Regions from separate parts of the Shewanella sp. MF08487 genome, predicted to be linked through region 1. Evidence: predicted binding sites of a transcription regulator. Region 1 holds the regulator's gene; the other holds the start of a gene.
The links. The regulator LexA, encoded in region 1, represses DNA repair genes until DNA is damaged. The targets are predictions, from matches to a motif close to TACTGTATNNNNATACAGTA.
Positions count from the first base shown of each region.

Region 2: a site for LexA is predicted at 4,708-4,727, ahead of ACRN9H_RS07275 (DNA topoisomerase III). Genes of this name have one in related genera too.

Region 1 is NZ_JBOZPB010000021.1:19,953-28,273, reverse strand. Features, by position in the region: gene ACRN9H_RS14295 (cytochrome c oxidase assembly protein) at 1-464, opposite strand, end outside; gene ctaD (cytochrome c oxidase subunit I) at 466-2,058, opposite strand; gene coxB (cytochrome c oxidase subunit II) at 2,068-3,603, opposite strand; gene ACRN9H_RS14280 (cell division inhibitor SulA) at 4,007-4,522, opposite strand; gene lexA (transcriptional repressor LexA) at 4,519-5,139, opposite strand; gene plsB (glycerol-3-phosphate 1-O-acyltransferase PlsB) at 5,300-7,723, shown strand; gene mtr (tryptophan permease) at 7,723-8,321, shown strand, end outside.
Region 2 is NZ_JBOZPB010000007.1:88,313-96,633, forward strand. Features, by position in the region: gene ACRN9H_RS07265 (MBL fold metallo-hydrolase) at 226-870, opposite strand; gene ACRN9H_RS07270 (alpha/beta fold hydrolase) at 1,055-2,344, shown strand; gene ACRN9H_RS07275 (DNA topoisomerase III) at 2,620-4,695, opposite strand; gene ACRN9H_RS07280 (hypothetical protein) at 4,861-5,148, shown strand; gene purF (amidophosphoribosyltransferase) at 5,234-6,748, opposite strand; gene ACRN9H_RS07290 (CvpA family protein) at 7,015-7,503, opposite strand; gene dedD (cell division protein DedD) at 7,620-8,321, opposite strand, start outside.

The DNA.
Region 1 (8,321 bases):
ATGAGCGGCAGCTCAGCGCTAGTGTCCGCCGCTAAGGGTTGTTGATTAAAGCAAAAGCATTCTGTTTTATTAAAATAAGCGGCACCTTGGCCGGGCGAAACTGAAGGTATCGCTTGGCCAATAGTTGCTTTAGCGGACATATTGCGCGCCAAAAATGCAGTATGGATTAGCTCGCCAGGGTGAACTTCGAGCCGCTTGGTTTGTGGCGCAAATGTCCATGGCATGCCTGTTTGTACCTGAGAAATAAATTCCACAGTCACTATTCGGCTTGTATCTACTGTGATTGCTTGATAACTACTCGCGGTATTGGAGGGTTTTCCATTGATACCGAGTTGCTCGCACAACACATCGTAGAGCGGCACCAGCGCGAATCCAAAGCCAAACATGCCAATACAGCCGATAACTAACATGCTGATAAGTTTACGATTTGACTTGGGTTTATCTTGCTGGTGTTGGGTTGCCATTTCATTTCACCTCAGGTGGTGTCGTGAAGGAGTGGTAAGGCGCAGGGCTTGGCAATGTCCACTCTAAACCCTCGGAACCTTCCCAAGGTTTAGCGGGAGCTTTTTCGCCGCCACGGATGCACTTAATTACTAATACTAAGAAAATCAATTGCGATAAGCCGAAGGCGAACCCACCAATCGAGACGATTTGATTAACATCGGCAAATTGAATCGAGTAGTCAGGGATGCGCCTTGGCATTCCTGCCAGCCCAAGGAAATGCATCGGGAAAAACAGCACGTTGACGGATATCACCGAACACCAGAAATGCCATTGTCCCAGTCGTTCGTTGTACATGTGCCCCGTCCACTTAGGTAGCCAGTAATAGGCCGCTGCCATGATGGAGAAAATCGCCCCAGTCACGAGCACATAATGGAAATGCGCCACCACAAAATAGGTGTCGTGGTATTGGAAGTCGGCTGGCGTAATGGCGAGCATTAACCCCGAAAAACCGCCAATAGTGAAGAGTATGATAAAGGCGACAGCAAACAGCATGGGCGTTTCGAAACTGAGTGAGCCGCGCCACATAGTGGCAACCCAGTTAAACACTTTCACCCCAGTTGGCACTGCAATCAACATAGTGCAATACATGAAGAACAGCTCGGCAAACACTGGCATACCTGTGGTGAACATATGGTGCGCCCATACGAGAAACGACAGAATTGCAATACTAGCGGTAGCATAAACCATGGATGCATAGCCAAATAAGGGTTTACGACTGAAGGCTGGCACTATGGCAGAGATGATGCCAAAGGACGGCAAGATCATGATGTAAACTTCAGGGTGGCCGAAGAACCAGAAAATATGCTGGAACATCACAGGATCGCCGCCGCCAGCCGCATCGAAGAAACTCGTGCCGAAAAACTTATCGGTCAGCACCATAGTCACAGCGCCCGCGAGTACGGGCATAACCGCGATCAGTAGGAATGCCGTGATAAGCCAAGTCCACACAAACAACGGTAACTTCATCCATGTCATGCCTGGTGCGCGTAAATTCACTATGGTCACAATCACGTTGATCGCACCCATGATCGAACTTATCCCCATGATGTGAATAGAAAATACAAAGAGCGCCGTGCTATCTGGGCTATATGTGGTTGATAGTGGTGCGTAGAAGGTCCAACCAAAGTTAGGTCCGCCACCTTCCATAAATAGCGAACTGAGAAGGATAGTGAAGGCGAAGGGTAGTATCCAAAAACTCCAGTTATTCATCCGTGGCAGCGCCATATCGGGCGCACCAATCATCATAGGGATCAGCCAGTTAGCTAGCCCTGTAAAGGCCGGCATTACCGCGCCGAATACCATGATCAACCCGTGGATTGTGGTCATTTGGTTAAAGAAGTTGGGCTCGACCAATTGTAATCCAGGTTGAAAGAGTTCAGCGCGGATAACCATGGCCATAGCGCCACCGGTTAAGAACATAATGAAGCTGAACCATAAATACAAAGTACCTATGTCTTTATGGTTGGTGGTTAGCAGCCAGCGCATGATGCCCTTTGGCGCACCATGATGATGCTCATCATGGGCTGCGGTTTGATCTTGAGTCGTTGTGCTCATCATTATCCCCTACTGTCCATGACTTGCGATATCAGCAGGTTGCACTGTATCGCCGGTATTGTTGCCCCAAGCATTGCGTTCATAGGTAATGACTGCTGCAAGTTGCTGTGGGCTAAGCTGTTTGCCAAATGCCTGCATAGCCGTGCCTGTTTTACCGTGCATCACAATATCGATGTGATTGGCGACTGGTCCAATGGCGATAGCGCTACCCACTAGCGCGGGGAAGGCGGGTGGTATTCCTGCACCTGTCACTTGATGGCAGGCAGCACAGAAGGTCGCATAGACAGTTTCACCTTCGGCCATGAGGGCGTCATGGCTGAGTGTGGGGAGGCTTGCGGGATCGACTGCAGCTGAGACGTCTTTTGCAGGCGCGGGTGTCGGAGTTGTACTGCTTGGTACCGCGGCGGATGTTTGTGCAGAATTGCCGTTCATGTACTCGTTTACGTCTTTGGCTTGCACTGCATCGCCAGTATTATTACCCCAAGCATTACGCTCGTAGGTAGTCACTGCCGCGATTTCTTGTGCAGTCAATTGCTTACTAAACGCTTGCATGGCTGTACCCGTTTTACCGTTGAGCACGATTTCAAGGTGACCGCTGAGTGATCCCGTTGCAATCGGGCTACCTTTAAGGGGCGGAAATACGCCTTGCAACCCTTCGCCATTGGGCTGGTGGCAGGCTGCGCAGTGCCCGAGGTAAACTTGTTCACCTTGAGTCATCAACTCTTCTTTACTTAGGGTTTGTGATAAAGCGGCTTGAGCGGCTTCAGCTGCAGCACCTGCGGCTTGTTTCTGCTCCGTCACCCAAGCTTCAAACTCGGCTTCGGGTAAGGCTTGCACTACGATCGGCATAAAACCATGGTCTTTACCACAAAGTTCGGCGCATTGACCACGGTAAATACCGGGTTTGTCTATGCGAGTCCACGCCTCATTAATAAATCCTGGGTTGGCATCTTTCTTAATGGCAAAGGCGGGCACCCACCATGAATGGATGACATCTTCAGAGGTCATCAAAAAGCGGATTTTGCGATTTATCGGCAGAACGAGCGGTTTATCGACTTCCAATAGATAGTTTTCACCCTTAGTTTCGGTGCCTTCGATTTGTGCTCTGGGTGTTGTCAGTATGCTATAAAAATCAATATCTTGATCAAAGTAGCTGTAATGCCATTTCCATTGGGATCCCGTGACTTTTACGGTGAGATCGGCGTTGCTGGGATCTTCCATTGCGATTAAAGTTTTTGTCGCTGGAATCGCCATTAAGATCAAAATGATAAATGGCAGAATCGTCCAAGCGATTTCAACTTTAGTGCTTTCGTGAAAGTGGGACGCGACAGCGCCTTTGGATTTTCTGTGGTTGATCATGGCGTAAATCATCACGCCAAAGACCACTAGGCCTATTGCGCAGCAGATATACAAGATGGTCATGTGCAAGTGATAAACCTTGCCACTGATCTCGGTCACGCCAGGGGTCATGTTGAACCGCATGTCCGCGGCGGCCAACGGTGGTGCGAATAACACCACGAGTAAACAATACAACAATTGCTTCACAAGACTTCTCCTCTGCCAATTGCGAATAGCAACTACAAAGAAGAGCAACACAGTAAGTCTCAACTCTATGCAAACTCTTCAGTTCCCAAAAAAGCTTTTTTGACTTCAACGTGCGTTGGCGGCTGTTACTTTTAATCAAGTATTGTTACTGCTGGTAATTAGCCACGCTGGCACATACGACTGAAATAAATCTGTTCTCTATTTTTAGTGGCGCTTCGAGTCCGATAAATACTCGATTCATTGACCACGGAAGGTGATATATCATCACCGACTTAACCAACCATACTTGCTGTTTAAATATTGATCAAGATCACTTATTTATCTAATTATCTGAAAAATTGCCAAAAAAAAGCCTCACATTCATAGGTGAGGCGGCTTTCAAGGTAAAAAATTAAATGAATATTTAATGTACAGCGCTAAAAAAAGATTGCTGACCGAAGAGATTGCCTTGCTCAATGCGTACGTCGGCATGTAAGTGACTGTTTACGTCTTCAAGCACTATGCCCATAGCTCGGGCACTTTTAGCCACGATTTGTAGGCGACGATTATCCCGCGCATCTAATGATTGAGTCCAAGTAATGACTGCACTGGACGTACCACTTGTTAAGGCTTTTTCCATCGCCCACAGGGTTTCTACTTCATCTTTAGCATGTACCAGTAAGACTCTATCCATACGCACACCTGCGCTGGCGAGCATTTGCTTGTAGCCAATACTTGGTGGGTTGATGAGCACTAACCAACGGCCCTGTTGGCTTAACTGAGCGAGTTGCGCACTCAGATGAATTAATTCTTGGCGACCTTGAGTTTTAGTGGGCATACAGGCGATAGGTGTGTGATGCCAATCATAATCGGCTGCACGAACTTCATCATCACGCCACAATCCCGGATGGCGCGGGGCATTGCCAATTAGTTTGTTCATAGCCAATCTCCATTACGGATCACACCGACGGCGAGTCCTTCAATTGTTAAACTTTGAAAGCCTAAATCCACTTTAATTGGAGAGTAGTCTTCATTTTCGGCGTGTAGATAGACCACATTACCTTTTTTTTCGAAACGTTTAACTGTGACATCGTCGTCGACTCTAGCGACAACCACTTGACCATTCCTAGCTTGTTCTACTTTATGAACTGCCAGTAAATCTCCTTCGAGAATACCAATATTTTTCATACTGTCGCCTTTAACTCGTAGTAAAAAGTCGGCAGCGGGATGGAACATGTTTGGGTCGACTTGGTAATACTGTTCTACGTGTTCTTGGGCGAGAATCGGTTCACCTGCAGCCACTTGGCCTATAAGAGGTAAACCTGTTTCAGTTACATCCTCCACTTCAGCAGTGAGGCGAATACCTCGTGAGGTGCCGGGTATAATCTCGATACAGCCTTTTTTCGCCAACGCTTTTAGATGTTCTTCAGCTGCATTGGCACTCTTAAAACCTAAGCGGGTGGCAATTTCAGCCCGAGTAGGTGGCATGCCAGTGTCGGCAATATTTCGTTTGATTAGCTCTAAAATTTCAGCTTGGCGTGGCGTCAAAGGTCTCATGGTCTTTCCTGTTTTTCTATACAGTTACTGTTAGTATATACAGTATTGTTTGCAGCGCAAGTATTAACCACTTTTTAACCATATCGGAGAGAATTAGCGAATATTCCCTATAGTCTGGTATTCTATCGGGCTAGTGAACGTACTTAATTGCATAAGAATAATGCCTAAACATGACTCTCTTTGGTTAAAATCATTACGTTGGATCCAAAAACAATTGGTGCATACCATTGTGGTGCCTCAGGATCCCTTTGCCGATCTGAATCTGGATGCCTCCAGACCTCTTGCTTATGTGATGAAAACAGAATCACTTAGTGACATTGCTGCACTGAGTGAAATAACCGCTAAACTCGGGCTGCCTAGTCCCTATGAGCCGTTAGTCGCTAATGGCGTAGTTGCACCGCGAGTCGTTTGCCTTCAAGGGCGCAAGCCGTTGTTTGGTGAGCGTACCGGCAATGAACCTTTCCTCGAATGTTTTATGCGCTTATTAGCGGTGCATAAACAACATCCTGAGCTCGATATTCAACTGGTACCCGTCAGTTTGTATTGGGGGAGAACGCCAGGGAAAGAGGACGATACGATGAAGGCGGCCGTATTTGAGCGGGAAAACCCGACTTGGCTGCGCAAGTGCCTAATGATTCTGTTCTTAGGTCGACATAATTTTGTGCAGTTTTCCAATGCAGTATCTCTGCGTTATATGGCTGATGAGCATGGTACTGATATGGGTATTGCCCATAAGTTAGCGCGAGTGGCGCGAGTGCATTTCCGTCGCCAACGTAAAGTGATGACAGGGCCTGTGTTGCCTAATCGCCAAGCGTTATTTCATTCGCTGTTAAAATCTGAATCAATACGTAAAGCGATTCAAGAAGAAGCCGCTACCAAAAAGATTTCAGAAACCCAAGCGCGCGAGACGGCTATTGAGTATCTCGATGAAATTGCTGCTGATTATTCTGATAGCTTAGTTCGTATTGCCGAGCGTTTCTTAACTTGGTTGTGGAATAAGCTTTATAGCGGGATCAACATTAAAGGCGCCGAGCAAGTTCGTCAGTTACACCACGATGGTCACGAGATTGTCTATGTGCCTTGCCATCGCAGCCATATGGATTACCTGCTGTTATCGTATATTTTGTATTATCAAGGTATGGTTCCGCCGCACATTGCTGCTGGTATAAACCTTAATTTTTGGCCCGCTGGGCCTATGTTCCGTCGCGGTGGTGCTTTCTTTATTCGTCGTAGCTTTAATGGCAATAAGCTTTATACCGCAGTATTCCGTGAATATTTAGACCAGCTATTTGCGAAAGGTTATTCGGTAGAATACTTCTCTGAAGGCGGCCGCTCACGTACGGGTCGTCTGTTGGCACCCAAAACGGGCATGATCGCCATGACAATGAATAGCGTACTACGCGGTATTGAACGTCCGGTAACGCTAGTGCCTGTGTATTTAGGCTATGACCATGTGATGGAAGTGGCGACTTACCATAAAGAGTTAAGTGGTAAGAAAAAGAAAAAAGAATCAGTCTGGCAGGTATTTGGTGCGATTCGCAAACTCGGTAATTTCGGTCAAGGTTATGTGAATTTTGGCGAGCCGATTACTCTGCAAAACTTTTTGAATGAACGCGCACCCAACTGGCGTGCTGAGCTTGCTGATGATCCCGAGCAAAAACCAAGTTGGTTAACACCAGCGGTAAATGTTCTGGCTAATCGGGTTATGACCCATATCAATGATGCCGCGGCAGCGAGTTCAGTGACATTAACAAGCTTAGTGTTACTCGCCACAGATCAAAATGCCTTACAGCGCAGTCTGCTAGAGCGTCAGCTTGATTTGTATTTAACCTTACTTAAAAAAGTGCCTTACACTGCTTATACTTCGGTTGCCGAAGGAGATGGCAAGCTGTTAGTGCAGCAGGGCTTAGAGCTAAATAAGTTTGTTGTATCCGCCGACTCCCTAGGTGAAATCGTGTCGATCGAAGCAAGTCAGGCGGTCTCTATGACTTACTATCGTAATAATATCATTCACTTATTTATTGTACCGTCATTAATCGCTAGCTGTTTAACGCATAATGAGCAAATTCAGCGTCAGCAAGTCGCGTCAGTCGTTGCCGATTTTTATCCACTGCTGAAAGCCGAACTCTTCATGGGAATTAAAGACTTACCAGCCTATGTTGAGCAAGTGCTGGATTTCCTGATTGAACAAGGATTAGTGGTTGAGACTGATACCTTAGCTATCGTGCCTGAGCACACTAGCCAACTATTGTTGTTGGCCAGTTCAGTGAGTGAGACCCTGCAGCGCTACGCCATTATTTTCAACTTGTTAGCGAATAGACCTAAGATGGAACGCTCAGAGCTTGAATCTGAGAGTCATCTACTGGCTCAGCGTTTAGGGGCTTTGCATGGTATTACCGCACCTGAGTTTTACGATAAAAAACTTTATGGCACATTGAGCGTTAAGTTAAAAGCATTGGGTTATCTGGCGGATAGCGAAGATAAGTCCAATATCAATCGCATTCGAGATCAAGCCAATAATTTATTACGTCCGTCAGTGAGACAAACCATAGTGGCGAGTGTCACCGCGGAGCACATTGTTTAATGGCAAATCATATGAATGCGGCTAAGCATAAGCCCACAGGTAAGTCCTTGCTCGGCGGCGCCATGATTATTGCCGGCACGACAGTAGGTGCAGGGATGTTTTCTCTGCCCGTGGTCGGTGCAGGTATGTGGTTTGGCTATTCGATTTTAATGTTATTGGGCATTTGGTTTTGCATGTTGATGTCGGGCTTATTGTTGCTCGAAACCAATTTACATTTCGAACCTGGTGCTAGCTTCGACACCTTAAGCAAGCAAACTCTTGGGCAGTTTTGGCGGATAGTGAACGGCGTTTCTATCGCGTTCGTGTTGTATATTTTGACCTATGCTTATATCAGCGGCGGTGGTTCGATTGTGAATCACAGCTTGCAGGGCATGGGAATTGAGTTACCGCAAAGTGTGGCAGGGCTAGTGTTCGCCATAGTATTGGCGAGCATAGTGTTGATCAGCACTAAAGCCGTGGATCGGATTACCACGATTATGCTCGGCGGTATGATCATTACCTTCTTCCTCGCTATCGGCAATTTACTGATCGAAATTGATGTGACTAAGTTGCTCGAACCTGATGGTAATAACCGCTTTTCACCTTATCTGTGGGCGGC
Region 2 (8,321 bases), on a different contig from region 1:
TAAGACTAGATGCACAATTAAGTCACCAGTAAATATCCACTATAAGATGTCAGTATAAGCTTAACATTGCAGATAAAAGTTATTACGCCAAATACTGGATATTAAATAGATAGACAATCAAGTTAACAAAGGCAGGACCGTATTGAAAGGAGTAATAATAGCAATATGCTTAAAGTGTTACGGGCAATAATCGCTCGTAACACTAAGGCTGATAACGAGGTTCACTTAACGTAAAAGTTGGTCGGCGACAAAGGGGTTATGCTCGCGTTCTTCACCAAAAGTGGACATAGGACCGTGGCCTGGAATAAATGCAACCTCTGCGCCCAAAGGCCAAAGCTTCTCGGTGATTGAGTTAATTAAATCCTGATGGTTCGATTGGGGGAAATCAGTGCGACCAATCGAGCTTCTAAACAAAATATCGCCGACCCAAGCTAACTGAGATTGAGCAGAGAAAAAAGCGATATGTCCCGGCGTATGCCCAGGGCAATGCAGTACAGACAAACGTTGTTCGCCCAGATTAACGATGTCGCCGTCCTGTAGATATTGCTCGGGCTCGAAGGCATCGCAATGGGGAAAACCGAAATTTTGGCTTTGCTTAGGTAAGTTTTCAATCCAAAATTTATCGGCAATATGCGGGCCGACAATTGGAATATTTGCAGCTTTAGCTAACGCTTTAGCGCCGCCGACGTGATCGATATGGCCATGAGTAAGCAGAATTTTTTCGAGAACTAAGCCGAGCTTGACGACTTCGTTTTGGATCCTATCTATGTTCCCTCCAGGATCAACAACCGCTGCACGCTTGGTTTTCTCACACCAGATAAGGCTGCAATTTTGCTGAAAAGGTGTCACTGGAATAATCTGATATTTCATAGCTTCAATCTCGTGTTATCCATAAGCGATAGATTACGCTAAGCCACTCATCATGGCTCAAATTAAGATTGAAAAAGTTGATCTTAACCCGAAGCCAAGCAAATAATCCTAGCTTGCAGCATAAACTGTTTTGTATACAATCTGCTAAATACAATACAGCGTCCTCAGCCATTAAGGTGACCTGATGAAACCCGATATTATTCTTGCTGATGTTTTGGCTAAAAAGCACACTTTTACCTTGCCACTAAACTATCAACATCCTATCGCAGAACAAATCCAAATATTTGCCAGAGAACTCTGTAGCCTAGAAAATAAAGACAAAAAGTTACCTTATCTGGTGTTTTTTCAAGGTGGTCCTGGGTTTGCGGCCATGCGTCCCGCCAGTAACAGCGGCTGGATCCGCCGCGCCTTAAAAGAGTATCGGGTTTTATTACTCGACCAACGGGGCACTGGCTTATCAACGCCCATCAACCACCTAAGTTTAAAACATTTAGATCCGGTCGCGCAGGCAGATTACCTTAGCCATTTTCGTGCAGATAATATAGTGCGCGATGCTGAAGCCATTCGAGCACAACTTTGTCCCGCCGATAAATGGGCAATTCTAGGCCAAAGTTTTGGAGGATTTTGCGTTTTACATTATTTAAGCTCGGCGCCTCAAGGCATTAGTGAAGCCTATATTACCGGCGGCATACCGTCGCTAACCCGCAGCCCCAATGACGTTTATCTCGCGACCTATCAACGAGTACTGACCAAAAACAAGCAGTTTTTTCAGCGTTTCCACGATGCGCAACACTTGGCTACACGCCTAGCAAAGCATTTATGTGAACATGAAGTGTATTTAGCCACCGGAGAACGCCTTACGGTTGAAATGTTGCAGCTACTTGGTATCAATATTGGTATGGAACAAGGACCCGAGTCGGTTTATTACCTACTCGAACAAGCATTGATTGACACTGCATCTGGCGTTGAGGTCAATCCCTTGTTTTTAAATCACTTCGGCCAGATGCTCGATTACAACACTAACCCTATTTTTGCCCTGCTGCACGAAGCCATCTACTGCCAACACTCCGCCTCACAATGGGCCGCGCACAGGATGAGACAACACTTCCCCACCTTTAACTATCAAGTCGGCAAAGCGTTGTTATTTACCGGTGAGATGATTTATCCCTGGATGTTTGACCAATTTAGCCACTTAATGCCGTTAAAAGCGGCGGCAGAAATCTTAGCCCATAAAACAGATTGGCCAGCACTTTATAATCTTGAACAGCTAGCACAAAATCGTGTGCCAGTCGCAGCGGCGATATACAGCGAAGATATGTTCGTAGAGATGCAATACAGTTTAGAAACGGTCCAACAAGTCGGTAGGCTCAAATATTGGTTAACGTCTGAATATGAACACAATGGCATTCGCATGGATGGCGAACGAATACTCGATAAACTGATCAGTTTAAATCGAGGCCAAACCCTAAGATAAACAGCTATGCTCATTTGCCAGCGTTAATGGAGTTAACGTTGGCATGATTGACTAGTTTTATCAATTAAGTGATTTTACCAATTTTTACAAAGACTTATTCCCGTAATAGTAAACCGCATTGGTTTATTCTTTTTGCCTTTTATAACGGTTATAAATTGGCGCACTGAATAAGCTAATTGAACATTTATTTATATCCATGTAATACACTAGAGAAACTTAACCATTCAATATGCCTGTATCAGCTAGTCATCAATCCCTTAGTTACAATAATCAGCCTATACGGCAAACGCCTTACGGGTGCGGCTTTTCGTGCCAGAGCCTTTAGCACCACTGGCTTTAGTGGTTGTAGTTTTTGACCCATTTGAGGCTTTACGATAAGTCGACTTGCGATAACCCGATTTACCACTGGCTGATTTGCCATAACCTTGGCCCTTTAAGCCATTAAGCGCTGTAGGCAATTGTGCACCCGCATTTTGGATAAGAGTAAATAGTGTGTCCAGTAATGGCTGCATAAAAGCTTTATAGGATGTTTCTTTATGGCAAATACCGTTCAAACCCGCCTCCCACAGTGCGGTCATATCGGGCGAAGTCGCACTGGCTGGTAAGCTGTTGATCAACCCTTTACCCACTTCAGTTGAAACGATGGATTTACCAAAACGTTGTAAAAAACTGCGTTTAAACAGTAATTCAATAATACCCGCACGCGTAGCTTCTGTGCCTAAGCCATCGGTTTCTTTGAGGATTTTACGAATTTCAGGATCCGTCACATATCGATTAATCCCAGTCATAGCGCCAAGTAAAGTCGCATCGGTAAAGGCCTTAGGCGGCTGAGTATTTTTTTCAAGCAGTTCACCCCGAGTGCAATGCAACAATTGCCCTAATGTTAAGGGTGGCAGTTGGCCGATAAACTCGTCATTGTCATCATCGTCTTTGCTGGTGCTTTCCTCCGCTGGCTTTTTTTCTATAGGTTTATTGCCATGAGATTCTTGGCGGGCGAAGAGTTGCTTCCAGCCTAAAGATTTGTCCTGACGCGCTTTGGTATTAAATAATCCACCCTCAATAGTCACTTGCACTGTGGTTTCGCCATAACAATAAGCGGGATAAAACTGTGCTAAGTACTGACGAGCAATATGCAGATATAGCTGTTTTTCCCGTAGACTCAAACTCGATAAATTAGCTGTTTTCTCTGTAGGCACTATCGCATGATGAGCATCGACTTTTTTATCATCCCATGCCTTAGATTTAAGGCGATGATCAGGCGCGTCAACCTGTTGTAATAGTTCAGCGGCTCCACCACTAATCGCTTTTAATACTAAGGGTGCGAGACTATGTTGCTCAACGGGCAAATAACGGCTGTCGGATCGTGGATAAGTGATCAGTTTATGCCGTTCATACAGACTCTGGCAGGTATCAAGTACATCCTTAGCACTCATGCCAAAGCGTTTTGCCGCATCAATTTGTAACGCCGACAAACTATAAGGTAATGGCGGATATTGTTTTTTATCCTTAGATACTAATTGCGTAATGACAGCAGATTTATCACTAATCCGACTCACCACATTCTGTGCTAATCCTCTGGCTAATACTCTTCCTTCTTCATCCATATACGGCTGACAAGCCTCACTGGGTTGCCATTTTGCGCTGAAGATTTCTTGCTTTTGTGTCGCCAAATGCGCCAAAACTTCATAGAAAGGTTTAGATTGAAAATTGGCTATCTCTTCATCTCGGCGCACCACCAGCCCAAGCAAGGGGGTTTGTACTCGGCCAACGGATAACACGCCTTGATAACCAACTTTTTTACCTTGAATAGTGTAGGCCCGCGTCATATTCATCCCATAGAGCCAATCGGCGCGGCTACGGGCAAGTGCTGAGGTCGATAACGGAATAAATTCACGGTTACTGCGTAATTGTGTCAGCGCACGTTTTACCGCTTGGGGGTTTAAATCACTGATAAGTAGGCGCTGGGTTTGATGCAATTTATCGCCCGTCACCCCAAGATAGGCAATCACTTCATCCACAAGTAACTGCCCTTCGCGATCAGGATCGCCAGCATTGACCAAAGTATTGGCTTGTTTGACCAATCGTTTAAGCACTGTGAGCTGGCTGCGAGTTGCAGCCTTAGGCTTCAATTGCCATTTATCGGGCACTATCGGTAAATGTTCGAATTTCCAAGATTTAAATTCAGGATTGTAGGCATCTGGCTCGGCTTGCTCAAGCAAGTGCCCCACGCACCAAGACACACAATCACCATTAGCAGCTTCGATAAATCCATCGCCTTTTTTATGGGGTTTAGGCAATACATCGGCAATGGCCCGCCCTAGGCTAGGTTTTTCTGCGATATAGAGGATCATACAAACACCAAGCACTGGATATAATTACAGTGTAATTTAGCCCAAACAGTCGCTGAGTGCAAATATCTATCCAACTCGGTCATTAAAAAGCCCGCTCAACTGTAAATTCAATTGCGAATAATTCTCAATAGAGGCTAAGGTACAACGAATTAAACAGGAGTAACGATGAAACAACTTGCGATATACACACAAGAAAGGATGATGTTCAACCCTGCATTAACGTTAAGATTCAATCAACTACTGTTGTTTTATAGTTTGATGTTACTCGCCATTGGCCTGCTTACTCATCGATGGTTTGCACAGGTTAACATTATCGATTTACCACTAGCATGGGGATTGATGTTATTGCTACCGATTGCAGTGAGTTTATCGTTATTGCTCAGCCATCAAGTGACGCGTTATAGCTTGAACTATTTATTGGGTATGTGGATGCTACTGTGGATTTTCGGGTGATTGAGTCAATAAAAAAGCCAGTGAAAATATCACTGGCTCATGCTATCGATACGCTAACGACTTATGCTCAAACGCTTGTCTTTCTTTATGGATGACAGACGTTGTGCAGCTCTAGGTTAGTGCCGATATCTTTATTACGATCCACTTTAGCATCATCATTACGCAACTGCGTTAAGTGATCTAAATAAGCTTGATCGACATCTTTAGTAATGTAATGGCCATCAAATACTGACGTTTCGAAACATTTAATCGCTGGATTTTCCATTCTTACTGCTTCAATTAAGTCTGGTAAGTCCTGGAAGATAATGCCATCGGCACCGATTAATTTAGCGATTTCATCAGCATCACGCCCATAGGCGATTAACTCGTTTGATGTTGGCATGTCGATGCCGTACACGTTAGGGAAACGAATTTCTGGAGCTGCTGAGGCAAAATACACTTTCTTAGCACCCGCTTCACGTGCCATTTCAATAATTTGCTCAGACGTCGTACCGCGAACAATCGAGTCATCCACCAGCAATACATTTTTACCGTAAAATTCGGTATTAATGGCATTGAGTTTACGGCGTACAGACTTCTTACGTTCCTGTTGACCCGGCATAATGAAAGTACGGCCAATATAACGATTTTTTACAAAACCTTGGCGGTAAGGCAAGTCCATACAACGGGCGATTTCAAGCGCGATATCGCAAGAGGTTTCAGGAATAGGAATAACCACATCAATATCGTGATCACACCATTCCTTCTTAATCTTCTCGCCAAGCTTAGCGCCCATATTGACGCGACTGGCATACACAGACACTTTGTCAATGGTCGAATCTGGGCGGGCAAAATAGACAAACTCGAAGATACAAGGAGCATAGCTAGGATCCGCCGCACATTGACGGGTATAAAGCTTGCCATCAATAGACACATAAATAGCTTCGCCAGGCGCTACATCACGCATCACTTCAAAGCCGACGGCATCAAGGGCAACACTTTCAGAGGCGACCATATACTCAGTGCCTGTTGGCGTTTCGTGCTTACCTAATACCAAAGGACGAATACCGAATGGGTCACGAAACGCGACAAGACCTTGACCGATGATCATCGCCACCACCGCATAGGCGCCGCGAGCTTGCTGGTGCACGTTAGCAACCGCATCGAACACTTCTTCAGACGTCAGCGTCAAGCTAGTGGTTTTTTGTAATTCATCAGCCAACAGGTTTAATAACACTTCAGAGTCTGAAGTAGTATTAACATGGCGACGTTTTTTGATTAGCCCTTCGGCTAATTCAACCGTGTTAGTTAAGTTGCCATTGTGGGCTAAAGAGATCCCAAAGGGCGAGTTAACATAAAAAGGTTGCGCTTCAGATGCGCTAGAACTGCCCGCCGTTGGATAACGCACATGGCCAATACCAGCATTACCTTGTAGGCGTTGCATATGTTTGACTTCAAAAACGTCTTTAACTAGACCATTGGCTTTACGCAGCCTGAAAGCACCACGATCAATGGTCACAATACCTGCCGCATCCTGACCTCTGTGCTGCAGCACTGTCAGTGCATCATAAATGGTCTGATTAACCGATGATTGGCCAACTATTCCGACGATACCACACATGGATAAGCTTCCTCATTGTAAGATGTTCTATGCCTTTTATGCTGAAATATAAGCAGATAATAACGTCATACTTTTACCTTTCGACTTAAGAACGGCGTTATTTATCACTCAGGTATTCGGTCACGTTTCTGCTTATTCAAATAACAACATCGAGGTCATTATCTAAATGGCGTGTGCATGTAATAGGCATCAGCCTTTAAACATGCGTAACATAAATTCCCAAGCGACAGCGTTTTTCAGCATTTAGGATTAATTAATTTTATTTCTTATAGTTTGGGTACAAAGCTGGAGGTGTTTTCCAAATAGTTAAAAAACCATTGAATAACCACGCCAAATTCGGGCACTAGCACAGAGTCCTTCCACCACTGGGTGTTGGGTGAACCTGTAAAAGCATCCATAAAAAACAGTAAAGCACTGACAATCAAGGCGCCGCGAATGGCACCGAAACAAAGGCCTAAAAGCCTGTCAGTGCCAGATAATCCGGTTTTAACAACCAGTTGTCCGAGAATGTAGTTAACTAAGGCGCCGAGCACTAAGGTAGTAATAAACAGAATGGCAATGGAAACGCCATTGCGCAGCATCTCATCGCTCATTTGCGTTAAATGAACGGCAAGATCGAGGTAAAATTGGCTGGCAATAAAGAATGCTGCAAACCATACCACTAACGACATGGCTTCTTTGGCAAATCCTCGGATCAGACTGATGAGAGTCGATAATCCGATGACGAATATGATAGCGTAATCAATCCAAACCATTGAGATGGCTTTCCGACATAGGCTTTAAGACGGCGCGATTCTACCAGAGACTGAAACGATTCTCACCCCCTAGCGAGGTAAATAAATCATTTTCAGTCTCAGATGTAGTATCGCCATTAAGACTCTAAGGGGTTAAAAGGTACTATCCAGCCCTTAAGCCGTGTGAGGGTTTCAACCTCAGCTTGTATTTTTTTCAGTTTGGCTTCGGACACATCTGGCCCAACAAAAACTTTAGTCAATACGCCATCCTTAGGTGTTGCTGGGATAGTGTAAGCTTTAAAACCACTTTTACGCAGCTGCGCAACTAAGGTTTTAACATTAGCGGCATTATTAAACCCACCTAACTGCAAGGTAAAACCGCTTTTTATTTTGTCAGGATTGACCGTTTTAACAGTGGACTCTTTTGCCGTATTCGCTTTAGGCGTTTCAACTTTAGGTTTTTCAACCTTTGCTACGGTAACCGGTTTGCTCTCAGGCTTTTTGGCCGGTTCAGCTTTAACGGTTGCCTTAGGCGGTTCTTTTTTGACCTCAGACTTTTTTACCTCGGGCTGGACTTCAGCCTTAACGTCTTGCTTAGCGGTCTCTTTGACGGCTGTCGCCAGCTGATTATCCGCATGAGTTTGGTCATCAGCCGCTAACTCAGGTTCCTTTGAGCTAGGTGCATCATCAACCGATAAAACCTCAAACATATCGTCGGGTTTTTGCTGTTCAATCACAGTTGGACGTAAAGGGATTTCTGAAAATTGCTCTTCTTGGCGATCTATTTTGCCATCCAAAATATCTGGCAAAAAAAGCACACCAAGCGCAACCAGCACTAC